One region of the Fructilactobacillus florum 8D genome, then DNA from elsewhere that is predicted to be linked to it. Evidence: riboswitches for the same ligand, from Rfam matches in the RefSeq annotation. Region 1 holds a riboswitch; each other region holds the start of a gene.
The links. Region 1 has a riboswitch for thiamine pyrophosphate ahead of B808_RS01970 (TenA family protein). Riboswitches for the same ligand answer to the same signal wherever they lie in the genome.
Positions count from the first base shown of each region.

Region 2: linked by a shared signal. The riboswitch ahead of B808_RS02700 (ATP-binding cassette domain-containing protein) and the one ahead of B808_RS01970 (TenA family protein) in region 1 are both predicted to bind thiamine pyrophosphate.
Region 3: linked by a shared signal. The riboswitch ahead of B808_RS02740 (ECF transporter S component) and the one ahead of B808_RS01970 (TenA family protein) in region 1 are both predicted to bind thiamine pyrophosphate.

Region 1 is NZ_ALXG01000016.1:191-10,326, forward strand. Features, by position in the region: gene B808_RS01955 (HdeD family acid-resistance protein) at 1-372, opposite strand, end outside; gene B808_RS01960 (YfhO family protein) at 512-3,112, shown strand; gene B808_RS01965 (histidine phosphatase family protein) at 3,115-3,774, shown strand; TPP riboswitch at 3,816-3,904, shown strand; gene B808_RS01970 (TenA family protein) at 3,995-4,648, shown strand; gene thiD (bifunctional hydroxymethylpyrimidine kinase/phosphomethylpyrimidine kinase) at 4,650-5,462, shown strand; gene thiE (thiamine phosphate synthase) at 5,449-6,111, shown strand; gene thiM (hydroxyethylthiazole kinase) at 6,101-6,889, shown strand; gene B808_RS01990 (cation-translocating P-type ATPase) at 6,976-9,741, shown strand; gene B808_RS01995 (pyrroline-5-carboxylate reductase family protein) at 9,826-10,136, opposite strand, start outside.
Region 2 is NZ_ALXG01000026.1:7,411-17,546, reverse strand. Features, by position in the region: gene B808_RS02720 (alpha/beta hydrolase) at 1-755, opposite strand, end outside; gene B808_RS02715 (NAD(P)H-binding protein) at 770-1,417, opposite strand; gene B808_RS02710 (phosphatidylglycerophosphatase A family protein) at 1,723-2,214, opposite strand; gene B808_RS02705 (energy-coupling factor transporter transmembrane component T family protein) at 2,226-2,879, opposite strand; gene B808_RS02700 (ATP-binding cassette domain-containing protein) at 2,876-4,288, opposite strand; TPP riboswitch at 4,355-4,444, opposite strand; gene B808_RS02695 (biotin transporter BioY) at 4,599-5,132, shown strand; gene recA (recombinase RecA) at 5,306-6,406, opposite strand; gene B808_RS02685 (hypothetical protein) at 6,501-6,731, opposite strand; gene B808_RS02680 (APC family permease) at 6,848-8,293, shown strand; gene B808_RS02675 (AzlC family ABC transporter permease) at 8,295-9,002, shown strand; gene B808_RS02670 (AzlD domain-containing protein) at 8,989-9,318, shown strand; gene B808_RS02665 (acyltransferase family protein) at 9,383-10,136, opposite strand, start outside.
Region 3 is NZ_ALXG01000026.1:20,382-30,517, reverse strand. Features, by position in the region: gene addA (helicase-exonuclease AddAB subunit AddA) at 1-2,876, shown strand, start outside; gene B808_RS02775 (TetR/AcrR family transcriptional regulator) at 2,904-3,437, opposite strand; gene B808_RS02770 (alpha/beta fold hydrolase) at 3,563-4,348, shown strand; gene hxlB (6-phospho-3-hexuloisomerase) at 4,404-5,003, opposite strand; gene hxlA (3-hexulose-6-phosphate synthase) at 4,954-5,583, opposite strand; gene B808_RS02755 (methylated-DNA--[protein]-cysteine S-methyltransferase) at 5,663-6,160, opposite strand; gene B808_RS02750 (hypothetical protein) at 6,458-6,718, opposite strand; gene B808_RS02745 (purine-cytosine permease family protein) at 6,912-8,276, shown strand; TPP riboswitch at 8,299-8,387, shown strand; gene B808_RS02740 (ECF transporter S component) at 8,485-9,048, shown strand; gene B808_RS02735 (MFS transporter) at 9,115-10,136, opposite strand, start outside.

The DNA of each region.
Region 1 (10,136 bases):
CAGTCCGCGGTGTTCCTTACCAATGAAACGACTTGCCCATAAGGCGAAAAACGAATCAAAGATAAATGATAGTGAAATTAAAATCCAGATATAAACAGCACCAAAACTAGGCTGCATGAAAATTAAAATTCCAAGGATGATATCAATAACACTACTAAAAATCGTCCAGCCACGGCTGAGACCGAGATCTCGTTGCAATACCGAAATATCAGCTAATTTGAAAACCCCTTCGACAATTAACAAAATGGCAATTAAAATGATCAAAGCACGTAGGGAACCAATGGGGTTACGTAACATCACCAGTGACATCACGGCGAATAAAATTCCGAGCACTAAACTAAATGGATCAAATCTTCTTTCTGAACTAAACATAGAATCCCTCCTCATAATTAAGTTTATCTTAACATAGTCAGTGATTAAACTTAAGTCATAACAATGAAATTTAAGGGTTTGTATAGTAGAATAAAAATATTATGAGTTTTTGAAACATGACAGAAAAGAGAAACTACCTATGAAAAGAAAATGGGGCTTGTTCCTATATCCGTTGGCGGCTTTCCTATTACCAATGGTAATTACAATTATTGCCTTCGGTCTACACGGAATTGCTCCGCTTGGTTCGAAAAATATTTTGGTCAGTGATTTAGCCACTCAATATTTGCCATTTTTTAACTTTATGCGAACCCAGCTCGTACAGCATACTTACAGTGCTTATTCATTGTTATTATCCCTGGGAGATAATACGCTTCCGGTTTATACGTACTATTTGATGAGCCCTTTAAACTGGTTAGTTCGCTTTGTTCCAGAAACGGCAGTTCCACTGTTAATGGAAGCAATTATTATCATTAAAATTGGTCTAATTAGTTTATCGATGCAGCTCTTTTTGCAAGTTCGTTCGAAACAAGCGAACCTAATGCAACTTTTAGCTGGTTTATCATATGGACTGTGTGGCTTTGTTTCAATGTATTTTTATGATTTCATGTGGCTGGATGCACTAATCCTCCTTCCCCTGCTAACGTGGTCGCTTGACCGGCTCTTTTATCGGGGAAAATGGGGCAGTTATCTACTGATTTTAGCGCTAACGATCGTGGTCAACTATTACATGGGATATATGTTGTGCCTTTATTCTGTGATTTACTTTGTCTATTTAATTTTGCTAAACCAACGCCCAGAAACTGGTTTTTTTCAGTTTTTTAAACAGCACCGCCGTTTGGTATGTAAGTATCTGGGAGCTTCGTTGTTGGCAGCTAGTTTGGCAGCCTTTTTGTTGGTTCCAACGGTAATTGGAATGCTGGCAACTGGTAAAAGTAGTTTGAACCCAGTGAGTTTTTTGCCAATTCCTCGGTTTCTACCGTCGGTATTTACAGCGTTAGGCGTGGGCGCTACCAATTTTGCCAGTCGGCTAAATCATGAGCCAGCGCTCTTTGTTGGCAGCTTATTTACACTGGGCTTGTGGCTGTACTGGTTGTCGCCACTAATTACTCGCCAGAGAAAACGAGCCTCGTTTTGGTTAGTTGGTGCGATTTTCTTTGGGATGTTGATTTCCACTTTTGATACGATGTGGCATATGTTTCAGATGCCAGCCGGGTTTCCTTTTCGCGAAGTTTACATGTTGAGTTTTGTCGTAATTTTGTTAGGATATGATGCTTGGCAAGCAGGGGCTTTTTATGACCGTAGCTCGTTGATAAAGGCAATTACGCTGACGATTTCTTTGTTGTTAGCTGGTTATTTAACGGCCTATTTAGAGAAAATTATCGTACGAGTAACGAATTGGAAGTTCACCTATGTTGGTGCCAACCACTGGCATTTATTAGTAGCCTTGCTACTGATAATTTTTATTGGGATGTTGTTGTGGTATCAGGCATCGCACCGCGCTTCGTTTTTGGTGAAATTGGCGTTGCTTTTCGGGGTCAGCCTGGAGCTGGGAACCAATTTTTCGATGGCGCTGGGAGGAACAGATGAGTATGGCGAGCAGCACCGATTTGCAACTGCTTTTCAGCAATCTAAAAAAATTATTGACCGCCACACGGGTCATCAGAAAGATTTTGGGCGGACAAATTTAGATAATCGTTTATATAAAGCCAGTTTCAATATTAACTATAATCAATATAACGATGCGCTCTTGTTTAATTTTTTTGGAGTAAATAGCTATACCTCATCAATGAATAAGAACACTCATGATGCTTTGGCACAGCTAGGCTTGTATAGTCGCAATGAGCGAAGAATCAGTGTGAACGGTGTTACGCCCGTAACTGAGCAATTGCTGCGACTGGATCAGCGTTTGGTGATTGAACAGGATGGGAGCTATCGGGTCCACCATGATGCGCGTAATCGTGGATTAGGTTATGCCGTTTCTGAGCAAATCAATACCTATCATCCCGTTTCAAATCAGGTTTTTACTAATTTAAACCAGCTGGTGCAAAAAGAACAGGGGCGAACCAACAACTATTTCTTAGCCAATCAAATTGAGTTGGCACAAGTTCAAAAACAAGCTGGAATTTATCGCTATACAGTTAAAACAACCCCTAGAATAACTGGGAAACAGTACTTAGCTATTCCAACCAGTAGTCCTAATCAGCCTTTAGCTGTCAAAGTAAATGGACGCAGATTAAAAACGTCGGAACATCAACTAGGAGCTGAAATCATTCCGGTTGGTAAGTTTGCCAAAGGGCAGACTTATACAATTCAATTTAATTCAAGTACGAAACTTGCGAACCTTCAGAATAATTTAGTTGGTTTTGATGATGCAGGCTTTGATCGATATGTGACTGCAACAAATCCTTATCGGCTTAAAATCTCACATCCGGAGCGTTTGAAATTAAAAGGTCATGATTTTAAGGGGACGATTAAAACTACGACTAAGCGACCAGTAGTGCTGATTAGTTTGCCATATGATCGTGGGTGGCAGCTTACGGACGGGGGAAAACCTGTTAAAATAAAGAAAACAGTTGGTGGCTTGATGAGTGTTCACTTGACTCCTGGAAACCATGTACTTCATTTTAAGTATCAAACTCCAGGATTACGACTAGGAATGTTGATCAGTGCGCTCGGCCTTGTAGCCACTGCTGGCTTTTGGTGGTGGTTTAAAGATCAAAATAAGAGAGGAGTGGATTAGAAATGGCAGTTACAGCATATCTAGTACGGCACGGACAAACGTATCTTAATCTCTACAATAAGGTTCAGGGGTGGATTGATTCACCGCTCACCGAAAAGGGGATTCAAGATGCACGTACGGCTGGGGACCGACTAGCAACGATTAATTTTGATGCAGCTTTTACCAGTGACTCTGGGCGCGCGATCGCTACAGGACAAGAAATTCTAACTAAAAATCCAAACGGAATCAACGTGATCACCTATCAATTCCCTGAATTACGAGAGCAGTTTCATGGGTACTTTGAGGGAGAGAACTTAGAACAAATGTGGCAATTTGTGGGTGAACAAGTCCAAATTACCAATGAATCAGGCGTGTTAAACCACTTTGGTTTGGAGCGAGCTCGGGATCTAATCGCTAAAGCTGATTTGTATAATAACGCCGAGGATAATGCGCGGTTTTGGCAGCGATTGGATCGCGGCTTTGACCGGATCCGTTCGAATACAAAAGCGGGGCAACAAATTCTGATTGTTTCACATGGGATGACGATTCGTTCGATTGTTGATCGGTATGCTCCAGAACTTGATCAAGGGGATGCGGCCAAGAACGGTAGCATCACTAAATTAATAATTGAACCTGATGATATTAAAGTAGAATATTACAATAATATCGTCGGTGAAATCTAAGGTTGTCTTGGGGGTAAAAATCGGTTAGACTGATGGTATTCAAATAAAAGTTGGGGTGCCACGAGCTGAGATTATACCCATTGAACCTGATATAGTTCGCACTATCGCAGGAAACTTTCTTTAATTAGCCAATAATTCTGACTAGCTTTTGTCATCTTTATTAGCCTTCAGCTCGTGCTGAAGGCTTTTTTATTTGAACAAAATTAAGGGAGGAATTAACATGTCAAAACCAATCACTTCATTACAAAGACAATTGCAACAAATTGTAGCAAAACAGTTAGTAGATATCAGTAGGAATCCATTTGTGCAAGGCATTGCGGCTGGATCATTGCCCAGCACAGCAGTAGCAACATATGTCCAACAAGATAATCTCTATCTGCAAAAGTACTTAACAAATTACCAACAAGTTTTAGGAATCCTTGCTCCAGACCTGTTAGCGACAACTATCCATGCGATTGACACTGAAAATCGGGCTCACCAAGTATTATTAGCATTTCTTCAGACTGATAATGCCCAATTGATGAAAGGGACGGTAATTGAATTACCGACAACTAGGGCCTACTTGCAGCATATTCAAACGGCGATTACAGCAAACGCTTGGCAGGGATTAGCGGCGTTGTTGGCATGTCCACTTATCTACACGCAGCTTGCGGTCGAACTGCAGCAGCAACAAGCTGTTGTGCACCGTAATCCTTTTGCTGCTTGGATTGATTTTTATTTACCAAAAGCTGATTATTTTACAAAACGAATGATTGAACTATTTGTGAATGAAGGACAAACCAAGTCTGACTACCAGCAGTTTCATGCTTTACAACGATTTGAAGCCAGTTGTAAATATGAAAATGCCTTTTTTACGCAAGCAATGGAGGAGTAGCATGATACAGCAATATCCAACGGCATTGACAATTGCCGGTAGTGATTCTGGTGGTGGGGCCGGATTACAAGCAGATTTAAAAACGATGCAGGCATGTCAGACGTTTAGCACCAACGTTATAGTTGGGATAACGGCCCAGAATACTTTGGGAGTCCAGGGGCAGTATCCCTTACCAAAGCAGGTTGTTACGCGCCAGTTTGCTTCGATTTTAGCCGACTTTCATATTCAAGCCGTTAAGACAGGAGCTTTGTTTGATGCGGAACATGTACAAATGGTCGCTGACGAACTGCAGTGGAGCCGATTACCCAATCTAACGGTCGATCCGGTCATGATTGCTAAAGGCGGAGCGCACTTATTGACACCAGCGGGGATTAGAAAGATAAAAAGCCAGTTGCTACCGCAAGCGACGATCGTTACGCCTAATTTACCAGAAGCAGAGTTGTTAGCAGAACAACAGATTATTTCTGAGGCTGACCGGTTAAGTGCGGCTAAGAAGATTCAGCAGTTAGGAGCAAAAAATGTGATTATTAAGGGCGGACACGGATCAGGTCCGCTGGTTAAGGACTATGTAAGGTTAGCTAACGGGGATGATTTTTGGTTGACCGCTCCACGAGTCAAAACTAAGCGAACGCACGGAACGGGAGATACTTTGTCTGCCTCGATAACAGCATTTTTAGCTCAAGGATTGGGAATTTCAACAGCCATTCAACGAGCCCACGCTTATTTGGAAATGATCATCGAGAAACCATTAGTGCTTGGTCATGGGCACGGTCCATTAAATCATGGGGGATGGAGTGCGCATGATGAAATTTAAACCAGAAATGTTGCAAGTTTATCTAGTGATTGGGACGGCGAACGTGGATTATCGAGTAGATCGGTTGTTGGCGGTGGTCGCTGCAGCCGTTCGTTTGGGGGTCACGGCGGTCCAGTTTCGCGAAAAGGATCAAAGTCGCTTGACTTTTGCTGAACAGGTTCAACTCGGGCGGGCGGTACATCGTTTGACAGCTGCCCAGCAAGTTCCACTTTTTGTCGATGATAATTTTAAGTTGGCACAAGCCGTTGGGGCTGAGGGACTGCATCTTGGTCAAACTGATCCTTGGCCCGCATTGAAGCAGAAACAACAAGCTAATTTAATGGTTGGCCTATCAGTTCATGATTTTACTGAACTAAATCAGAGTCGCTCGTTGTTACCATACATTGACTATCTTGGGGTCGGACCAGTTTTTGCGACTAAAACAAAGTCAGATGCTAAAGCTCCCATTGGGACGTCAGGGCTAATGGATATGGTTCAACAGACTGATTTACCACTCGTGGCAATTGGTGGGATTAGTGAACGCAATGTTTGGAAACTTAAAACAATCCCAATTGCTGGGGTAGCAGTGATTTCAGCAATTACGACCAGTTCAAAGTTAGCGACGACCATCAGAACTTTAAAACTCCAAGGAGGTTTTCATGACCAGTAATCTAATCGCACAAATTAGACAGCATAATCCAATTGTTTTGAATATTGCTAATCAAGTTACGCCGCAACGGGTTGCTGATGGAATTAATTTCTTAGGGGGTTCCCCCATGATGGTCTCCGATCCACTCGAGGTAGCTGAGTTGGCTAAGTTGGCTCAGGCCGTTACTCTTAATTTGGGCTCGACCAGTCCCACGGCACAATTAGATATGCTTACAGCGGGTCGAAGCGCTAATCAACATCAACTTCCGGTAGTTTTTGATCCAGTGGCGGTGGGGGCTTCATCCGTTCGAACAGAGCGTACCCAGCAGCTTTTGCAACAAGTCAAGGTAGATACGATACGTGGCAATGCCGCGGAAATTGCTCAGCTAGCGGGAATTGCTTGGCAAATTCATGGAATCGATGCGGGAGCTGGTGAGGTTAAGGTTTCAACCATTGCCAAACAAGCCGCCCAGAAGCTACGGTGTCGAGTCGTATTATCAGGCGCTCATGACATCATTACTGATGGAGTCAATGGGTATGAAGTGCACAATGATGTAAGTTTGTTAGCAACTAATGTTGGAATGGGTGATGTGCTAGATGGTATTTTAGCCACTGCAATTTCACAAGCAACGAGTCTTTATGACCTAGCCTTGGCAACGGGAATCCTGCCGGTAGCCGCCGAACGAGCACTTGTTAAAACTGGCACTCGGCCGGCATCATTTTTAGTCGAAACTTACAACCAACTGGCAGCCTTGGATGATACCCAGCTGGATGATAGACTGCAACTATCAACAATCTAATTTTACAAATTGTTTTTTTGTTGGAAAGGGTTAAGATGGGATTACGATACTTGAAGCTAACTTAGCAAACAGCAAGGAGTCCTATGATGAGTCAACCAACTAATGATGTAGCTGCGCAATTGGAAATCCCCCAGTTGGAACAACAGTTGCAAACATCGGTAACGACCGGTTTGGATACGCAAACGGCACAAAAACGATTTCAAACTGATGGTGCCAATGTAATCGAAAGTGGTCAGCATACTAACCGACTGCTTGATTTTCTACAAAATTTCACTTCGCTCATGGCTTGCCTATTATGGGTTTCGGGGTTAATTGCCATGGTATCAGGAACCGTTGAATTAGGAATAGCAATTTGGGCAGTTAATATTATCAACGGTCTGTTTTCATACTGGGAAGCGCATGCAGCTAAAAAAGCAACGGATGCTTTGAGTAAGATGCTGCCAACCACTGTTAACGTCCTTCGTGATGGCCACCAACAAGCTATTCTAGTACAAAACGTGGTTCCAGGTGATGTGGTAGAAATTCAGGCAGGGGATGCAGTTCCTGCTGATGCGCGGGTTTTATCAGCTGCCAATTTACAAATTGATGAATCTTCATTGACGGGCGAGTCTGTGCCCGTTGCTAAAAAATCTACCTATCAACATGGGGATGGGAAGTTTTCGATTACAAACATTATCTACGCAGGCACGGTGGTTACCACTGGAACAGCTCAGGCGGTAGTTCTTGCTACAGGAATGCAGACGGAGTTTGGTAAAATTGCCCATTTGACCGAAGCACAAAGTTCAATGGTTTCACCACTGACAAACGAACTTAATCGTTTAACGCGGCAGCTATCTGTAATTGCATTGCTAATTGGACTTGGATTTTTTATTCTTGCAATTTTCTTTGTTCATTATCCCGTCGCAAAAGCCTTTATCTTTGCGCTTGGGATGATTGTTGCTTTTATTCCCGAGGGCTTGCTGCCAACGGTGACGCTCTCGTTAGCGCGTGGGACCCAGGAGATGGCAAAAAAACACGCACTCTTAAAGAGTTTAAACAGTGTTGAAACGTTGGGAGAAACGAGCGTGATCTGTTCTGATAAAACAGGGACGCTAACGCAAAATCAAATGACCGTTACCCATCTCTGGTTGCCAGCAGAGGAGTTTACGGTGACCGGGACGGGTTATTTTAACAATGGTCAAATTCAATTCCAAAAAGAACCGGTGAAGTTAGCGCAGCACCCTGATTTAAATCGGTTACTAGACATTGCGTTGTTAAATAATGATACGCAGGTCGTCAGTGAAGCTGATGGTAAGCAAGCCCCCAAAATTTTAGGAACACCGACGGAGGCAGGACTTTGTATTGTAACTGCGAAGGCTGGATTAAATTTACCTGAGCGACAACAGGCAGCACCGCGTTTGACGGAATTGCCATTTGATTCAGATCGAAAAAGAATGACGACGATCCAAAAACAGACCAACGCGCCTGACTTGATTTATGTTAAGGGAGCTTTGTCAACCATGCTTCCGGTTTGTGATCGGATTTTAGATGGCAATCAAGTTCGCCCACTAACAGCTGCCGATCAGCAACGACTACAACAGGCCAATCAGGATTACGCGGCTCAAGGGCTTCGTTCTCTGGCCTTTGCTTATCGAGAAGCAACTGACGCTGATCAGGGGAAGTATGCGATTTCCACCGCTGAACAGCATTTGATCTTTGTTGGCTTAGCGGTAATGCAAGATCCTCCTCGACCAGAAATCTATCAGGCCGTTCAAAAATGTCAAAATGCTCACATTAAAATCATCATGGTTACTGGTGATAGCGCTCTGACGGCGAAAAGTATTGCTGTAAAAATCGGCATTGTTTCGGATCAAGCCCGAGTGATTACTGGAGAAGAACTGGCCCAGTTGAGTGATGCCCAATTACAAGCTGCGGTTAAAAACGAAGTTATTTTTGCAAGAGTGGCACCGGCAGATAAGTATCGCATTGTTTCGATGTGTCAAGCTAACGGTGAGATTGTTGCCTCAACTGGTGACGGGGTTAATGATGCCCCCGCCTTAAAGCGAGCTAACATTGGAATTGCAATGGGATTGAACGGGACGGATGTTGCCAAACAAGCTGCGGATATGATTTTGACGGATGATAACTTTGCTTCGATTGTTGCTGCCATTGAAGTAGGACGCACCGTTTATAAAAACATTCAAAAATTTCTGACGTATATTTTCACTAGTAACGTCGGCGAAGCCTTTCCTTCACTGCTCTTCTTGGCTTCCGGAGGCTTGATTCCTTTGCCACTAACAGTGATGCAGATTTTAACGGTTGATTTAGGGACGGATATGCTGCCGGCCCTTGGTTTGGGCGCTGAGCCAAGTGAACCGGGGGTAATGAACCAACCACCCCGAGCACGGACGGCCCACTTGTTAACTCCGGGAATTATATGGAAAAGTTTTGGATATTATGGTTTGCTGGGAGCGTTGATTTCAACGGGAGGGTATTTCTTTGTTAATTGGCAATTTGGTTTTCCACAGGTACCCCTAGCTAGCACCGGAAAAGTTTATGCAATGGCTACGACCATGACCCTAGCGGCAATTGTCTTTTCACAAATTGCTAATGTTCTAAATTGCCGAACTGAAACGACGTCACTGTTTCGAGTCGGGGTGTTCTCAAACCATCGGATTATCAGTGGAATTATTTTTGAAATTTTGCTGTTAGCATTTTTGGCGTACACACCAGGAGTTCAGAGCCTCTTTGGCACTGCTCCATTGAATGGACTTGACTGGTTGTTCTTAGCCTGCATTCCGGTTCCCTTGGTGCTATTAGAGGAAGCGCGGAAATGGTTCGTTCGAAGACGAGCAGCCCGGATAAAGAATTAATTGAATAGATTAGGATTTATAAAAAAAGGGTAATTAGTTTGAACAACTAATTACCCTTTTTTATATTTACAATGATAAAATCAACTATTCGTTAGCTGCGTTGATAGCCTCATTGACAGCATTACTAAACCCGTGTCGATCTAAGGCAAGCACCCCTTTAATGGTCGATCCACCGGGAGAAGTAACCTGATCTTTTAAAATTGCTGGATTGGTACCAGTGGTTAAGGCCATTTTGGCACTGCCGGCAACCATACTAGCAGCGACCTGATAGGCGGTTTTACGATCTAAGCCGTTTTGTACGGCTGAGTCTGCGAGGGCGCTTAAAAAGATATCGACAAAGGCTGGACCGCAGCCCGCAACTGTCCCTAAAATTCCAAGCTGTTCTGCGGCAACGG
Region 2 (10,136 bases), on a different contig from region 1:
CCAGCAATTAATTCTAGTGGTTGCGTTAATAGGCGATCTGCTAGGGCAGCAGCATCAAAAGCAATGTCTTGGGCAAGACTGGTGTAGACAAATTGGTTAGGGGCATACGGATCTTGACCACGGGGAGTCAGATAGTAGTCAATGGCTTGTTCAATATCAACATCGTTAATTCCAGCGGCTTCGCGCGCTTTTTGGCTGGCCGGAAGAACGGGAATGTGTTTAACCTCGCCACCACGAGCTTCGATGGTTCGTTGACGACCCATATCTTCTAGGGTTTTAATCAGAGAAGCGTTATCAGGACCAAAGGTTAATTTGTAGACGTCACCAACATTAGCGGCGGCTACACCAGCAACTGCTTTAATCCGATGATCAATCTTGGCCGCGTTGATGGTAAAACCACCACCACCACAAATTCCCATTACGCCAACTCGTTCGGCATCAACGTAGGGCAGAGTTACCAAGAAATCAATGGCAAACATTACCCCCTCTGTCCGTGCAGCTGGGAGTTCAGAATTGTGTGGTTCTCCTTCACTTTGTCCCTGATAGGGAGAATCATAGGCAAGAGCTAAGAAGCCATGTTCAGCTAATTTAGTAGCGTAAATCTTACCAGATGTTTGATTGAAATCACTACTGGTAGGGTGATTAACTACAATTACTTCATGTTGGTAGCTATCATCAAAATTTTCGGGGAAAAATAGTCGTCCCTTCATTTGTAATTCCCGAGCGGAAAAAGTAACGTCTTTAGTAGTAATCATGAAATTCTCCTTTATTAAAGCCAAGCGGGCTTGTCACCATCAGTGTTGGGCTTGTTAATTCCAATACTGTCATTTTGATAGAGGGTCGGATCGTTGATGATTTTAATGATGACATCAGCAACACTTTTGCGTGATACTTCGGTTCCCTTAAATGGTTCGTCAGCAGCAGTGATTTCGTAATCAACTTCGTCGTAGTTAGTTAACCAAGCAGGACGTAATTGCGTAGTATTGATGGCAGTTGCTGCTTTAATGAGACGATCAGATTTCCGCAAACCCGGTAAAGCAGCTTGGATGGTTTCCTCATTCCAACGACCAAAGGCACCTGGAACTTCATGCAGTGCTCCCAACGCACTGTAAAAAATCAAGCGCTTTTGCCCGGTTTGTTGCATAGCGTCAAGAATTGGTTTGGCAGAGCGATCCAGATTGATTCCACCTACATTGGAGTAGACGATATCAATGTCCTTTTGCATGGCTGCTTTAAGTACAGCAACATCTTGAACGTCACCATCAATAATGGTAATCCGATCGTTATTTGCATAACGGGATAAACGCGAAGAGTTTCGTAAATATAAGACTAATTGGTCATCAGTTTCGTTTAGTAGACGTTCGATGACGATTTGAGCCGTGGCACCGTAAGCCCCTAAGATTAGAACTTTTTTCATAACAATGAAATCCTTTCCAAAGCACAGTTTTGGAGTTCATGATTTTAATCACTAGCTCTGAGTTGATTTTACTGCATCGGCGGGGAAGACGGTCAAGTAAAAGGAACCAGACCTGACAAAGTTTAATGAAAAATAAATGATCCAGCTGATGTGAAAAACGAGGGGCAGATTTAACAAATTTTTAGTAATTATTATTATTTATGCTGAATGGCCGGCTTGATTTTTTGGGGTGCCGACAGTTCAAACAGACTGGTACTTATATAAAGGAGTATTTTCACTGGAAACTCCACTGGGGAATCAGCGAGTTAGGACTGCTGATGAGCAATTTTGGCGGCGACGGCTGCGGCCACTCCTGCCACTAAGTCATCAGTAAAGGTGTTGACACAGTGCTGGTTGTGATCAAGATTATGCAGAATGCCACGTTTATAAAGATCAAGCTCATTAAAATTAGTCATGCCAATGGTGCCATACCACGTGGCGATGCCAAGGGCCAGGGTTTCGTCAGTACCGAAGACCCCTAGATCATGAGCGCTAATTGCCTGAAGTGGTTCTTGAAGCTCATGCTGAGTAGCTGCTTTATCAAGGGCGAAGCCGACTAGCATTCGATTAAGGACCTCTGGTTGGTGTAATAGTTCGATAACCATGGTTTTAATGGTAGCAAAGGCAGGAACCGGACTATATTGTTGTTGTAATGCTTGGGCAAGGCTGGCAATGTCGGCAATGGTGATGTGTTGTTTTGCCAGTTGTGAAATGATGTTTTGATAGGCAGTCGTGTAGGGATAAGATGATTTATTCATGAACCGGCTCCTTAATGACAAAAGATGATGATACATTGGACTGCGCCCAAAATGATGAGGCTCAGACTCCAATCTAATTTAGTAACGATGGGTTTAGAAAAATGAGTTCGAGGTTCATTTTCTACGAATCCCTGTGACTGCATTGCTAGGGATAGGTTATTTGACCAATTAATTGCTAGGATAAGGGCTTTGAAATAGAGGGTTGGTTGCCAAGGGTGCAGGGTTTTTCCACGCATATTACCGTTGGCACGAATTACTTTGATTTCATAGCGGAGTCGGGGTAATAAATTAAGTGCCGCTAGAATTCCGTAAATAAACTTAGCCGGTACATGTAAATTTTGTTCAAGCGCATGGGCGAGATTAATGGGTGAGGTGGTTAAGGAGAAACTAAGACCAAGAAATACATAGGCATACAAACGGGAAAATAAGATGATGCCGCGATAGAAGCCATGACTGCCACCGTAATATAACTGTGATAAAAAAATGCCGAGAGCCGGTAGCAATGCCAGCAAGCTGATAAATAAAAAAGTTTTCAAATGCAGGTGTTGCCAAAATAAAATCGCCAGCGCCCCAATGATTACCGCAATGTTCAAGCTTAGATTTGCTACCAAAGAGATTTCTAGGGCGATGATAAAAACGAGCATTAATCTAATTGCTGAATTCATAGGAGGCCCTCCTGATAAGACAAGTGTTGTTGCTGAAGATGGACATGATACTGAAAAAAATGATGCTGTTCAGTAAGCTGATGGCTAACAATGATTAAACTTCTACCTCTGGTACTGAAATGTTTTTGTAAGATTTCTTCGAGGGAAAAAATGGAGGCGACATCAAGTCCAGCAAAGGGTTCATCTAATAAGAGGACCTCAGGATCACGAATCAGTAACAGCAAGACTTGTAGTTTTTTTTGTTGTCCACCACTAAGTTGGTAGACAACTTGGTCTTGGGTGTCAGTAAGCTTCAGCTCCGTAAGCACCGTTTGGATTTTGGCAGTCGTCCAGTAGGTTGACAACCGGTGCCGGTAGGCTAATTCTAGTTCTTCTTGGACGGTAACAGCGAGGAATTGGCTTTCAGCTTGTTGAAAGACTAAGGCTAACTGGTGGTAGAGTTGTTGGGACTTGAATTTTTGCAGTGGTCGCTGTTGAAACAAAATTGTGCCATGATAGTCAGTTAAACGGCTAAGCGATTTTAACAGGGTTGATTTCCCACTGCCACTGGCCCCGGTTAATAAGGTAACTCCCGGATAAAAGCGAAAAGAGCGCGCCTGAATTAGTAAGCGCTGGGATCGAAGTAGTTCAAACTGCAAGAGTTCAAAAGTTGGGAGTTGCCGCAAAGCTGGAAGGGAAAACTTAAGGGGAACCGGTTGGTGCTGTTTTAAAATTACGGAAATTTGTTGCGGAGCGCTGGCAACCACAGTCTGTCGTTGCGAATCAACTGTAAAGAGTTTGTCTGCAAGGCCCTGATAGCCATTTAAGTCATGATCAGCAATGATAATGGTTTTGTGATAGTTGGTTTTTAATTCCACTAGTTTCGCTAAAATGGCTTGTTTAGCCATCGGATCAATGCTAGCAAAGGGTTCATCGAGTAGCATAATCTGGGAGTCTAAAGCGACCATAATTGCCAAAACCACCTTTTGTTTTTCACCACCGGAAAGGCTAATAATTTGTCGCTCACAAAGTTCAGGAATCTCACAAAAAGCTAGTGCATTCGTAATTTTATCTCTGATAGCACTAGCTGGAACTTGGATGTTTTCCAGTGCAAAGGTGAGTTCTTCTTGGACGGTTTGCATGACAAATTGCTGGTTGGGGTCTTGAAACATCATGCTAACTAGCGGGGTTCGCTCAGATGGTTTGACCGCAGTGATGGCGCGTTGACCGAGATAAATTTTGCCGGTAGTAGTTTTCCAGTTACTCGGAGCTAAACCGGCAATCATTTTGAGAATTGTCGACTTTCCACATCCAGATGGACCAGTTAAAAGAGAGAGGTTGTGGTCAGGAAACGTGCAGGTCATATTTTTAAATAAGGGTTTTTGGTTTTTATATTTAAAAGTAAAGTTGTCAATTTTAACATTTGGCATCGCAGTTCCTCCAATAAAAAAACCGTTTCCATAAGCAGGAAACGGCTGAGTTTAATTTAATTAGACAACGGCATGTCAATCATTACCTCCGCTAGCATTACCTAGATCAGGTTCAACGGGTATAATCTCAGCCACTTGGCACCCCAGTTATTTAATTACCATAATTATATCAGGTTTAGTCCAAATGTGACAGGTTGTGGGAATTGTCAGGGAGCAAAGCTGATGAGGGCGCTAATTGGGAACAGAGTTCGTTATTAGCAACCGATGTTTGTTACATTAATAGCCACGAATCCAAAAAAGAGGTTATCATATGAGATTAAAAGAAGTTACCTATTGTGGGGCAATGGTGGCAGTAATTGCTTTGTTAGGAATTATTCCACCGTTTCCACTGCCAGGCTTACCCGTGCCCATTTCTTTGCAGACAACCGGAATTATGTTAGCTGGGAGCTTGTTAGGGAAAAAGCTAGGAACCATCAGTGTGCTGATTTTTTTACTAATGGTTTCCCTAGGGTTGCCGCTATTGACGGGCTTTCGCGGAGGTTTTGCGGTTTTTCTTGGACCGACGGCTGGTTATTTGTTTAGTTGGCCAATTTGTGCCTTTTTAATTGGCTGGTTGGGCGAAAAATTACCAATTCCAGCGGTTTTTTGGCGCTTTTTGGGAGCCAATTTACTTGGTGGGATGGTCGTAATGAACCTAATCGGTTTGTTAGGATTAGTGTTATTGCAAAATCTACCATTGGCGCACGCATTTTGGGGTAGTTTGATTTTTTATCCTGGTGATGCGCTCAAGGCGGTTGTGGTTGCAATGGTTACGCAACAATTGGTAGGTCGGATTAAACTTTGAGATGTGAGGGTGTTAGCTGTGGTGGTCAAATTTTTTTATTTGGGGCGAAATTTAGGTAAGAAAAAAGGTTTTATTCCAATATGACTATCGGAATAAAACCAGAAAATTAGATGTTGCTTTTTATCAGATGTTCTAATGCTGAATGCTTGTTATGCATTAACTATAAAATGAAATTAAAGATCTAACGATTGCTCGGTTTCATCGGTTGGTTTGTCTGCCTTTGTTTGGGAAGCCGGTTCCGTCGCAGGTTGCTCTGGTTCCGCTTCAATTCCATAGGCCACGCGAACCTTGTGAGTAATTTCGTCCACGAGTTCTGGACGGTCTTTTAGATTAGCGACGGTTTTATTTAATCCCTGTCCTAAGCGCTCTTCACCGTATGAATACCAAGATCCAGATTTGTTAATAATATCCTGCTCAACAGCTAGGTTGACCATATCTGCAATTGGCTCAATACCATGACCAAAACTCATCAGAGTTTGTACGGTCTTAAACGGAGGAGCAACCTTGTTTTTAGCGACTTTAATCTTGGTTTCCTTACCAACCACTTCTTGTCCCTCTTTGGACTGTTTACTCCCACTAACACGGAGACGAACACTAGAATAAAACTTAAGTGCGCGACCGCCGGGAGTGGTTTCGGGGTTACCGAACATAACACCGACTTTTTCGCGTAGTTGGTTAATAAAGATGACCACGGTATTGGTTTTGTTAATATTAGCGGTTAATTTTCGTAATGCTTGCGACATGAGGCGGGCCTGTAAGCCAACATGAGAATCCCCAATATCGCCTTCAATTTCTGATTTAGGGACTAGGGCTGCTACAGAATCGACCACCACTAAATCAATAGCACCAGAGCCAATTAGTGCGTCAGCAATTTGCAAACCCTCCTCACCAGTTCCTGGCTGGGAAAGCAGTAAATCATCGATATTAACGCCGAGGGCCTTGGCATATTCTGGATCCAATGCATTCTCAGCATCGATATAGGCAGCAGTGCCACCGTTCCCTTGAACGGAGGCGACGGTTTGTAACGCAATGGTTGTTTTACCAGATGATTCGGCACCAAAGATTTCAACAACTCGACCACGAGGAAACCCACCAATCCCTAGGGCGATATCTAATGATAGGATTCCAGTGGAAATGGCATCAACGGCAGTATTAGGGGATTCGCCCATCCGCATGATGGCACCTGTTCCGAATTCTTTTTTGATCTGTTTTAAAGCCTTATCTAACTCAGCCTGCCTAGCATCCTGAGCATTTTTCTTTGGGGTTGCGGCCATAAAAACACCTCTCTTTTACAAAATGTGAACATATGTTTGGGATCTCAATAAACTCATTCTACGCTATTAGTTACGAAAAACCAAGTCGAAACGACTAGAGTTTTTTCTTAATCTCGTAGGGTTTGGTGGTGTTGGCATCAGTTTCGGCGGCACTAGTTAAAAAGATATCAAATGATTGGTTTTGTGTACCATGTACGACGATTACATTTGCATCGCCAAGATTTTGATGCTGGTTACGATAGATTTGAGCGCTACGCACGGCTTCTTGATAGTCTTGAAAATTACCCAGTGAATTGCCAGGATTGAAAAAAATAGTTTCGGACATAAGAATTACCACCTTTCTAAACCAATTATACCGTATTTAAAATTAACTGTATCTTTATTAAAAGTTTACATTTATAATTATAAGAAATATTTTAGCAAGCAAGCAGGAGAATTGAAATGCATCATTTATGGCAACAAATTACACGTAAAGAAGATCCGCAAAGATTACAAAATCATGATGCACAGTTAGAAGCACACATGACGACGAAAGATTTGTTGGGTTTAGGTTTAGGAATGGTGGTTGGAACGGCAATTTTTACGCTACCGGGGATTGTAGCAGCAGAACATACCGGCCCGGCTGTAGCCCTTTCCTTTATCGTGGGGGCTTTGGGAGCCGGGCTAGCGGCCCTAGCCTATGCTGAAATGGCAGCTACTTTACCGGTAGCTGGTTCGGCATTTTCGTGGATTGGAGTGTTGTTTGGTGAGGGGTTTGGCTGGATTGCTGGTTGGTTAATGCTATCGGAGTATTTTTTGGCAATTACCTTTGTGGCTTCCGGCTGGTCGGCCTACGTTCAGGGCTTTTTAGGGGAATTTGGGTTTCACCTGCCGGCTTTTTTATCTTCAGGATATAATCCTAAAACTGGTGGGGTTTTTGATATTTTTGCTGCGTTGGCGATTATTTTAGTGGCGATCTTACTAACTAAGCGCTTGCGAGGAGTTAATCGGGTTGAGAATTTGTTGGTAGTTTTAAAAATTGCAGTAGTGCTGCTCTTTGTAATCGTTGGAATAACTGCAATTCATCCCGAAAATTATCATCCATTTCTTCCAGCCCACAAACCAGGCACTTCCTTTGGAGGAGTGACCGGCGTGATGGCCGGGGCTGCTCAGATTTTCGTGGCCTATGGAGGCTTTGATGTGATTGCCTCGAATACAGCAGAAACTAAGGATCCTGGAAAAAACATGCCACGTGGAATTTTAGGAACGCTTTTGATCGGAAGTAGCTTGTTTGTGGCGGTTTCATTGGTATTAGTCGGGATGTTTAGTTATCAAAAATATGCCAATAACCCAGAGGCTTCTGCTTGGGCCTTACGCCAATCCGGGCATCTACTTACTGCCAATTTACTAGCGGTAGTGGCGATTGTCGGCATGTTTGCTTCCCTGATTGGCACCCAGTTAGCAAGTTCGCGCCTAGTCTATGCCTTTGGCAGGGACGGCATGTTACCAAAGCGTCTGGGTCGCATTAATCACAATCATTTACCAATCAATGCTTTGTTGGTTGTTACCATTGCGGCTGTGGTTGTCGGTTCAATGTTACCCTTCACCTTTTTAGCTAATTTGGTTTCTGCTGGGACGTTAATTTCGTTTATCTTTGTTGCACTTGGAATCTATGCGTTGCGTCCCCGTGAGGGAAAAGATTTACCACTTCCCAAGTTCAGAATGCCATTTTACCCCGTCTTACCAGGAATTTCAGTACTGGTCTCACTAGCAATTTTTCTGGAGTTAAGTTCAGATGCCAAAACGTTAACTGCCGTTTGGTTTGTGATCGGGGTTGTAATTTATCTGTTATACGGTAAAAAACATTCTAGCAATGCGACGGAAACAGAGCCAAAGGAGTTGAAATAATGTGAATAGCAGTTTAACTGCCAAAACAGGAATGAAGGATACGATTCCCACCCTTGCTGGGTACATTGGAGTTGGTTTAGCTTTTGGAGTAGTAGCGAAGGCAGCTGGTTTGAGTGTATTTGTGATTATTTTAATGTCAGTGGTTACTTACTCAGGAGCTGCGCAGTTTGTGATTGTTAGTATGCTGCTGGCCGGGAGCACCTTTTTTGCAATTTTAACGTCCGTTTTTTTATTATCAACACGGATGTTTTTGATGGGCATGACAGTCGCTCCCTTTTTAAACCAGGAATCAATGACGAGAAATATTATCTTAGGATCTCTATTGACCGATGAAACCTTTGCATTGAGTATGAATAAATTAAACTATACGAACCGAACCTTGTCATTTCCATGGCTTAATGCGGCTAATCTGTTAGCATATAGTACTTGGATTGTTGCTTCGGGGTTTGGCGGAGCATTGGGAAGCTTGATTCCAAACCCCAGCCAGTTCGGAATGGATTTTGCTTTCTTGGCGATGTTTATTGGGCTCTTATATTTGCAAGTGGCGGCTGATCGAACGATTAGTTTAACGCTACAATTGATTATGATTTTAATTGTTTTGGGGCTAGTTTATGTTGGTTTGATTTTGATTCCCAGTAACTTATTATTAATCATCGTGACCTTAATCGGTTGCGGAATGGGGGTGGCTTTAAAGCATGCCTTCTTTTAATTTTTTATTGTTAGTGATACTGGGGTGTGGAGCGGTAACTCTATTAACTCGAGTGATCCCATTTATCATCTTAAAAAAGATTAACTTGCCACTTGGAGTTGTTCAATTTTTGAGCTTTGTTCCAATTGTAATTATGGCAACGCTTTGGTTTGAGGGGCTGTTTATTCAACATTTAGGTCATTTGCCAACCATCAACTGGCTTAATGTTGCTGCTTCGGTTCCAACGGTTATTTCTGCAGTGATTAGCAAAAACCTCTTGGTAATTGTGATTGTTGGCATGATTTCTTTGGCACTTTTACGGGTGCTGTTGTCCTAGTGCTGATTGAAATGGCCAAAATAAAAACCAGTTGATTTAGATTTATTTCTAAATCAGCTGGTTTTTATTTTTGAGCTGGTTTTAAAACATTTTTAGCAATAAAACTCGCATATTTGCTAGATCCAGATTGCGTGGGGTGGGTTTGATCGGAAGCGAGTAAGCCGGAATGATGACTAATGTATTCATTCCAATTAATAATTCGGAGATTGCGATATTGTTTTTCTGCAGCAGCTAGCTGCATATTGACAGAATTTTGCCATGGCTGGGTGGGAACGTGGACGTTAATCCAAAATACCTGACGCTTATCTCCGATAATTTGCATGATCTCATTGATCGTATCAGCGGTCACGTTACCGTTGGTACCTAATCCAATGATTACATTTTTACCAAGGAGACCACGATCTGACAAGCTTTTAATTGTTGGAATACCAGCTTCTGCTTGACGAGCGACCTGGGCATCAATGTAGAGTTTTGGGAAGATGGCCTGCAAATCATCACGACCAGCTAGCATCACCGAATCTCCAATTGCACTGCCGGAAAGATTTTGCGCTACAGTTAGTTGTTTTGCTGTCAATCCATTTTTCTTAACGGCTTGTTGGTCTCGTTTTGATCGTTGAACGGCCTTCCCCTTTTTTATCTTTTGGGCGAGTGCTTGATTATGTTGTTTTTCGACATTAGCATTTTTTTGAATTCTTTGGGCTAGTTGGGAATGGTTAGCCTGCTTAGGATTAATGGTGGTAGACTGGACAATTCCAAAGAGACCGATGATGGCGATGATACTCAGAATTAAACTTTGCCAAGTTAGCCGGGGGAGCAAC
Region 3 (10,136 bases), on a different contig from region 1:
ATTTTAAATTTGATAACGTTCCCAGGATTTCAAAAAAAGAGCTTGATGATGAGCAACTGGTAGCTAAGCAGCAGCTGACTGAACGACGAACAATGGCTAAAAAAGTGCTCCAAAAGCTCCAAGATGATTATTTTTTTGCCAGTGAAAGCGAGAACCAACAGGTCATGGAACGCTCTGAACAACTCGTGCGTAAATTAGTAAAGGTAGTACAACAATTTGCAACTGCCTATGCGGAGACCAAACGGAAGCGACGAACTTATGAATTTATTGACATTGAACATTTTGCGCTACAAATTTTAACTAGTGATGAGCCAGCCGGGCAACAACTTCAGGACTATTTCCGTAAATATCTGAATGAAATCATGGTCGATGAGTATCAGGATAATAACCGACTGCAGGATGCCATTTTAGCTGCTTTAAAACGGTCTGACCCTGAAAATTTGTTTATGGTGGGGGATGTCAAACAGTCAATCTATCGGTTCCGGTTAGCTGATCCTAGTTTATTTGGGGAAAAATACCAGACCTACCCCGATCAACCAAACAATACGCTTATTACGTTGCCTGATAATTTTCGTTCGGTGCAAAATATCGATGATTTTACGAACTTACTGTTTTCCCAAATCATGAATCAGCAACTGGGAGAAATTGATTATACTGGTGATAATTACTTGAAATTTGGGGCGCATGATTATCCAGATCAGCTCGATACGAAGACAGAAGTGCTTCTTTATAAAGCGGATGAACCAGTTCCTGATGAAGTGACAATGCAAGTTCCTAATGAACAACAGCAGGTTGAAATGATTGCGGAACGCATTGAGCAACTGATTCATGATCAGTATCAGGTTTATGATCGTAAACAGCAGCAAATGCGCCCGATTGAATATGGAGATATTGCATTGTTAGCAGCAACTAAGCACAACAATTTTTCAATCGCAAGCATTTTTGCTGAACACCAGATTCCAGTTATGATCGATGGCTCGGAGAGTTATTTTAAGACGACGGAAATTCAAATCGTAATGTCATTGCTGCAACTGATCGATAATCCATATCAGGATATTCCATTAGCTGCCGTGCTCCGTTCGCCAATGGTCGGTATGAATGAAAATGAACTGGCCTTTTTACGAATCACTAAAAAAATGGGGAATTATTTCCAAGCCGTGCTTGATTTCCCCAATTTGTATCAGCACGACCAACCAACTCCCTTCGGAGATGCGGTTCTTGCAAAGGTTCAACACTTTTTACAAGTATTGCAGCACCTGCGAGATTTTGCGACTCAGCATCGTTTAGCTGAACTGATTTGGAAAATTTATGAACAAACAGGTTTTTTGGATTATGTAGGGGGCATGACAGCTGGGAAAAAACGACAAGCCAATCTGCACGCACTCTATCAGCGAGCGGAGGAGTATGAAAAAAATGGCTTTCGTGGACTGTTTGCTTTTGTGCAGTTTGTAAAGCGCCTCCAAAAACAGAATCAAGACTTGGGGGAAGCTCCAGTTGAAGCAGAGGCAAATGCCGTCACAGTTAAAACAATTCATGGAAGTAAGGGATTAGAGTATCCTGTGGTGATTCTAATGGATGCCAACCATGGTTTTAATGAAACTGATTTGCGGGCAGCGAGCGTATTAGATGCTGACTATGGAATTGGTATTAGGTGTTATTTACCGAATCAAAAAGCCCGATTTCCTTCATTGCAATATTTGGCCATTGTGCAAAGAGGTCGGCAACGCATGCTGTCAGAGGAAATGCGGAAGTTATATGTCGCAGTCACGCGCGCCAAGCAAAAACTAATTATTACGGGAATTGTGAAGGGGAGTCCCCAGGCGGATGCCGAGACTACAGTGCTAAGTAAATGGGAGCAGGCCCTTCAAAGTGAAGAACGAGTGCTTGATGTAGCATTACGAGCAAAAGCGAAGAGCTTTTTAGACTGGATTGGACCAGCGCTGGTGCGCACGAAGACGTATCAGCAGCAAGCGCAGGCAGGGGAAATTGCGCAGCAGTCGCTGGTTGATAGTTCCGCTGCTTTTCAAATCAAATTTCTGGCTGCGTCTGATTTGCAACGTTCAAATGGTCGGCAAGTTAGTCAGGTTAAAAGTACAAGTGCTACCCCCCAACTAAGTCAGTCCGTAGTGCAACAATATTTGAATTTTCAATACCCCTATAAGGATGCCACGAAGACGACGGCTTATCAATCAGTGTCAGAGATTAAGCGCCAGTTCGATGATCCTGATAACATTCAACTCGGGAGTATTAATGAACGAGAACACCAGCTTTTAAAAAACACACGCTACAACAATCAGAACTTTGCCGAACCACGGTTTATGCAGCAAGTGGGGATTCCTAGTCCACAAGAAGTTGGAACGGCTACGCATTTAGTTTTACAGAAGGTAGATGTAACAAAACCGGTTACAGTTGTTCAAGTGCAGCTTTTAATTCAACAACTAGTTTCAGAAAAGCTGTTAGCCCAAGAACTTGCTGCCAATATTAAGGTTGATGCGATTGTAGCTTTTTACCAGACGACAATTGGACAACGCATTTTGCAGCATCCCGAGCAACTACAGCGAGAAGTTCCTTTTTCACTAGTAATCAATGCGGATCGCCTATTTACAGAATTTCATCACGATGCGAAACAACAATTGTTGGTGCATGGTATTATTGATGGTTATTTAGCAGACCCAAAGCGAGGCGTTTGCCTATTCGATTATAAAACTAGCTTTGTAAATCCTAACCATCCTGAAACTGATATTCAAAAAATTAAAAATCAGTATGCTGGCCAGGTTAATATTTATGCTTTGGCGTTAGCTGACATGCTAAAACAACCAGTCACCAGTAAATATCTTTATCTGCTGTCGATTAATAAGTTAATTGAGATCAATTGACGAGTACAGAGAAATAAGCTTGACAACCTAAAATTTAGCTAAAATTGTAGTCATCTCGTTGACAGCAGTTTGGGCATCAACAGGAATTAAGTCGGTGATCATTTGGGCATAAACATCAACAGCTCCTGAGATGATAAAGGGGATTTCAACCTGTGAATACGAATTCGTAACTTGAATTTTTTCGTGGCTCATAACTGTTTTGATTAATAATTTTTTGATTTTGCTAAGTAAAAGTTGATTTCGTTCATTTTTTAAAAAAGTATGGATAACTTCATCTTGTGACAAGTAATCATACAGTTGTTGATTTAATAAAGCATAATTGACTTTGGATTGGTCTTGATAACTTGTTTGGAGAATTTGGCTAAGATCGCGAAGAATTTCATCACAGATAGAATCATAAAGGTTATCAATGTCTTGATAATGCAAATAAAAGGTGGCCCTAGTGATGCCAGCCGTTCGTACCACCTCTGTAACACTAATTTTTGGCAGGCTGGTCGTTTTCATTAAATTGATAAGGGCCGTTTTAATGGCCTTTCTAGTTCTAATACTCCGTTGATCCATTGGCAAACCTCATTTTCTCAAATTAACACATTTAGCTAACTTAAATATAGCATTATTTATTTATCAGAACCAACTATCACCGTGGTCAGTTTGACAATTTTAGTCTGTAATCAGGAGGATTTGAGATGATTTCATATCAAATAGTGGGGCAAGGAGTCCCAATTGTTTTTATCCATGGATTAGCCCTTGATCGGACCTCCATGCGGGATTTTTTTGAACCTTTGTTAAAGGGGTCTGGTTGGAAACGTTACTACGTAGATTTACCCGGGATGGGGAATTCACCAGGCACCCCGCAGGCTGATGTGCAAACCGTTTTGGCTGCCTTAGTTACCTTTATCAAAGCGCAGCTGGATAATGAAAAATTCGTGGTGTGCGGTCGTTCTTTTGGTGGATATCTTGCGAGCTTTTTAACAAAAACGTTTGGTAGTCAAATCAGAGGAATTTTTCTAACCTGCCCGGTGGTAAAGGCGCATAAGGAAGAGCGAGTACTTGCCCAACATGTGACGAAACCGTTTGGTACTGTTAATTACATTAGCCATAAGGAATTTAAAACCGATTTTTTAGCAATGAACGTTAAGATTGGCCCTCATCAGTGGGATTTATATCAACAACTAATTATTCCAGGACTCCAACGCCGCGATGCTGGTTTTATTGAAACACTTCAACGAAACTATCAGCTGGAGTTTGAAAGTGATCTGCCCCGGTTTATCAGTCCGCAGACTCAGTTGATGATATTGGCTGGTCGTCACGATCAGATAGTTGGTTTTCAACAACAGCTGGAGTTGGGTGAGCGGGTGAAAAATAGTACGGTGGTTCTATTGCAAAACGCAGGACACAATCTTTTTATTGATGAAGAAATGAAGACAGCTGGTTATTTCAAAGGATTTTTACAACAGTTGGTAGTCAAATAAAGTACTAAAAAGACCAGGAGACAGAAGTAAAACTGTCCGACTGGTCTAGTTGGCATTATTCTAAGTTAGCATGTTGAGAACGTAATTCCTGTTCAGTAATTCCCTGGTCGTTCATTAAGGCAAGTACAAGAGCGTCTCCAAAAATCCAAACAGACTGTTCAAACAGACTACCCAATGGCTGTTGAGATGAGGTGGCAGTTCGACCAGTCTGTTTGCTTTTGCCGGGAAGGAGCGTAACCTGCTTAGCAATGGTAGCAATTGGATTTGATTTGTTAGTGGAAAAGAGCCAAATCACAGCGCCAGCCTGCTGAGCAGTTTGGGCAAGCTCAACGATCGCCGGAGTGGTTCCAGAAGCAGATGCGAGTACTAATAAGTCGCCTTCTTGAATTGCTGGCGTCGTCGTTTCACCGACAACAAAGACGGTCTTGCCTAACTGCATCAAGCGCATTGCAAGCGCCTTGATTGCCAGCCCAGATCGTCCGCCCCCGGAAACAAAAATGCGGGGCGCTTGCTCGATTATTTCGCAGTCCCGGTTCGTTAAGTTAATCGGTTGTTTGGCTAGCTCGGCAATAATGGTTTGCCACGATTTTGAATTTACCATCTGGTTATTTAATTGCCGCTTTGAAGGATTTAGCGGCGCTTGTAGGATCGTCATTGGTTGCAATTCCAGCTCCAACAATTAGCAAGTCGGGATTAGCTTGCTTAATCTCATCCAAGTTAGTTAGCTTAATGCCACCTTCCAGCGCCGTCTTAGTTTTGGTGACGTTTTCCTTGATTGTGTTGAACGTTGCAAAAGGAGTTTCACCCTGGGCTTGAAGATCGTAACCGGTGTGAGTAGCAATGTAGTCTGCTCCCATTTGATCAATTTCTCGCGCTCGGCGAGCAACGTCGTGGACACCAATCATATCGACCAATAGTTCTTTTTTAGCCTGGTGAGCAACTTTAATGGCATCTCGGATGGATTGATCCTCAGCGACTCCCAGAATGGTAGTGATGTCAGCTCCATATTTAAATGCTTGACTAACTTCATACGAAGCAACGTCCATAATTTTAACATCAGCCAGTAAGGTTAAATTAGGGAAACGGTTCCTAATTTTAGCCAGGCCTTCAAGACCAAAATTAATCACAAGCGGAGTTCCATATTCTACGATATCAACGCTTTCCTGAGTCTTTTCAATCAAATTAATGGCCCCATCGATGTCCTCAAGGTCAATTGCAAGCTGTAACTTCATCATCTTCACACCTTTTCTAATAAGTTTATGTCATCAATGCTATTACTTTTTGTAATATATTTCATGGATTAGCACTTAGGCGTTAGGTGGTCCACTTATAATCGGTTTGTTCATGCGCTAAGAGCAACTTTTTTCTGGTAAGTCCACCAGCGTACCCGGTCAACTTACCGTTTTTTCCAAGAATTCGGTGACAAGGGATGATAATAGAAATTGGATTATTTGCAACCGCATTGGCAACTGCACGGACGGCGGCGGGATTAATTGGACGGGCCAGTTGTTGATACGTACAGGTTTTTCCCGATGGGATTTGCAAGAGGGCTCGGTAAACTCGTTGTTGAAATTCAGTTCCAGTTAAATCCAATGGGACGATCTGTGCCTCCGGATGTTGATTGGTAAAATAAAGATCCAACCAGTGGGCTGTCAGTGAAATAACAGCCGTTTTTCTCATAGGAACCTGGTTAAGTTTGAAATTGGCACCGTAATGGGCTTGTCCAACGAACCATAATCCGGCTAAGCCATTAGAGCTACTTAAGATGGTGATTTCCCCAATTGGGGATTGATAGTTTGATTTTGCTAACAAACGATAAAGACGACCTTTCTTAATGGTTGGTTTTTACAGATAGAAAATAAGCTGAACAACAAACAACCGAACAAGAATTAAATTCCAGTCCGGTTGTTGTGAAACTTTAATAATATTGATACGGTTGCCAAAGTCACGCGATTTTTTCGATACAGACTTCCGTCACTGGTAGCGGGGTTGATTGGGGACGGATTAGTTTGTGGAAATTTTCAGATCGTATCTGAATCGATGTGAGAGAGTTTCTATCCGTGTTCCAGCAAGGGGTGGGCACGAATGCTAATGCATTCTACTGAAATCTCATGCACCAAAGTATTGCTGGATCTTATCTTTTGGGACAGAAAGTGGATGGTGATGTTTGTCGATAATGAAGTAGACATACTCACCAATTCCATAGCGTCCGGCGCGATCAGGACCGGTAACAGTGGCACGGTGAAGTTGGGAACTGATCGTGATTACATTATTACCAATCACATTAGCAATAATCTGATCGCCATCTTTGATTCCGACTTTAACCATTCCAACACTCTGACTTCGATAGATCGGTTCTTTAAGTGTCATAACGTTCATCCTTTCTTATACAATTGTCAAATAACTAAATACCCCCGCTAACCATCTGAATTATAGCATGAACGATTGGTAATGATTAATTTTTAGCGGATCTCCTAGGCAATATTTGGTGAATTTGATATACTGAAAGACGATTATTAATATAAAACAGACACAAAATGTTAATGTTTTGGAGGAAACTATATTGAATAATAGGAAGTATGCCGTCGATGAAATCCCTTTAAACGAACGAAATATGACGTACTGGGATATGTTTGCGACGTGGTTTGGTGCTAATGCCAATAATGGAACGTGGTTCATTGGTGGTGTGATCGCAGCCGCTGGCTTTTTTGGTGGGATCGTTTCAATGTTGATTGGTGGGATTTTAGCGTATATCTTCTTAAGTTTAATGGGTTACGTTGGTTACCGAACGGGAGCAACGACGACCGTATTATCAAGAGGTGCGTTTGGAATTCGTGGGAGCATCGTCCCTTCATTGATTAATATTACGTTGTTTTTAGGCTGGACAGCTGTTAATACCTTTATTGCAGCCACTTCCTTAGCCTTTATTTTTCACAGTCTGTTTCGGTGGCCACTCTTTGGACAACCCGGAGGGAACTTGGGCATGGTTGTTGGGATCTTGATTATGAGTTTTTTGCATATTCTTAGTATCATTTCTGGACAACGATCAGTTCAGCTAGTAGAGCGCATTGGGGTCATTTTAGTGATCGTCTTTGTGTTATTAGAGGTAATCGTTGTCTTTAAAAATGTCTCCATCAGTCAGTTAGCCCACTATCGAATTCCGAAACTACAACAGATGCCACTGGGAGTGGCAATTGATACGATTGCAGCGGCTAGTCTTGGTTGGGTAGTCGGGGGCGCTGATTTCACAAGATTTACTCGCAGCAAGAAGACGGCCATTAGAGCTCCCTTTTGGGGTGCCCTTTTAGGGTTAATGAGTTTCACAATTATCGGGATTTGTACCACGATTAGTGTGGCGTTGACCTCGGGAACTTATGACCCCAACAACTCTGATCCAAGCATCATTGCTAACAAATTAGGGTTAGGTTTGATTGCAATGGTGGTAATTGTTTTGACGAGCATGACAGCTAATGCGGTTAATATTCAAGCGGGAGCTTCTGCTTTAAATAATTTGGTGCACAAACTTAGCCTTAATAAGGCATTGGTTGTAATTACCTTGTTGTCAATGATCTTAACCTTTATTCCATTACTTAGCGGGAGTTTTTTAAATTCATTTATTGCGTTTTTAGATTACACCGGGATGCTTCTTGGTCCGATCATTGCCATCATGGTTGTGGACTATTTTATCTTGAATCAAGATCACTATACGGCGCAAGCATTAGCTGACCCGCAGGGAAAACTTTGGTATCAGCATGGTTTTAATTGGATTGCATTAGGAACTTTATGCTTGGGAGTGCTACTCTACCTAGGATTAAAAAGTATTCCAGTGATTAGAACATCAGTTGGGGCAACTTTTATCACCATGGGTCTAGTAGCAGTGGGGTACTATTTGTTGACAAAAGGCATTAACCGGAAACAAGTTAATTAAAATTATGTTATAATTCAACTATAATAAAGAGTTGGGGTGCCACGAGCTGAGATTAAACCCATTGAACCTGATGTAGTCCGTACTACCGCAGGGAACTTCCTTAATTTAGAAAATTAGAATCGCACTCGAGACGATTTGTTTAGATTTCTAAAGCACTCAGCTGGTGGCGGAGTGCTTTTTATTTTGGAAAAATATGGGAGGAATAACGATGAAGCGATGGTTTAAAACGTGGCATTTAAAAAATATTATTTTAGTTACACTAATTGGGATTGTTTGCGGTCTGATTTTTTGGTTGATGGATCCATTATATTCGCTGGTAACCGCGCTACTAACTCCTGTGGGATTAGCTCCATTTGCAGGAGCGACTTTATTGGGTTTTTGGACGATGGCAGGGCCGCTGGCGTTGCTAGTCCTTAGGCGACCAGGAGCAGGTTTGTTGGCAGAGTTCTTTGGAGCAGCTGTTGAAATGCTACTAGGTGGAATTTGGGGGGCTGCGACCTTGGTCTCGGGACTGATACAGGGAAGTGGGTCTGAGCTAGGCTTTGCCTTAACTGGTTATCGTCGTTATGATTGGCTAGGAATATCATGTTCAGTAATAACGACGACCATTGTGACCTTTGGTTGGGAACTAATTAAGCAGGATTATGCAGGGTTTGGTTTTTGGATGCTAGTAGCAATGTTTCTAGTTAGCCTGCTTTCGGTATTTTTATTTAGTGGTCTATTGCCAAAATCAATTGCTAATTTACTGCAACGTTCGCATCTCTTGGATTGATATTCAAAATAAAAGCACGCTGATTTATAAGTCAGCGTGCTTTTATTTTGAAAACTAAGATTGCCATTAGTCAATTGTCCCGGGACGTCCCGCCTGAAAGCCCAAGATGATCATGAGAAAGCCAAGAATGATCAAGAATAAAAGAGCCCATCCAATTGAGTTAGTATGCGTTGCGATGAGTCCAAAAATAGTTGGACCTAGAGCAGCAAGGGTATATCCAATGGTTTGACTCATACCGGAAAGACTGGCAGCAGTTTCGTTTTGTTTAGTCCGTAGGGTAAAGAGCATCAAGCACAAACTAAATGATGCTCCGGTTGCTAACCCAAGTAAGATTGATGCCAGCAGTAGGATAATATAATTTGAACTGAGTAGTAGTGTAATCCCAACGATAAAAGTGCTCCCAGCGATTATGATAAAAATGGACTGGCTGTGCATTTTTTCAGCAAGCATAGGAACAAGGAAGGAGGCTGGTAGAATCATTAATTGCAACAGCCCTAACATGAAGCCTCCCGTAGCCGGTGAATAACCCTTTTGGTCAATGATGTTTGGTAACCAAGCCACGCAGGTGTAGAAAATTAGGGATTGAATGCCCATGAAAGTAGCTAGAGACCAAGCGGTTTTGGAACGGTATAAGTTAGTTGGTGCCGGCGCGGTTATTTTGGAATTAGTGGATGCCGATTGTTGCGAAGGCGAAGAGAAGTAGATGAGTAACCACAGAAATAGAATGGGAATAATAATAATGCCAACGGTTGCTAACGCAATTAGTGGCAGGTTGTTAACCTTTTCGAGGACCGGAATAGCAAGACTAGAACCCACAGCGCCCATGAAATTCATAGTAATGGTATAACCACTCGTAATTTTACCAACATGCTGGGGAAAGTAGCGCTTTGTGAGGGCAGGAAGTAAAACATTGCCAAAACAAATCCCGACAGCTAGGATGATGGTTCCCAGAAAGAGACCAAAATTGTTGGTAAACGAACGAATGAAGATGCCGATTAGCATTAAGATAATCGAGACAACGATGCTAAGATTTAATCCAATTTTTGTAGCAATTCTTGCAACGATAATCGACGTGAAAGCAAAGACCA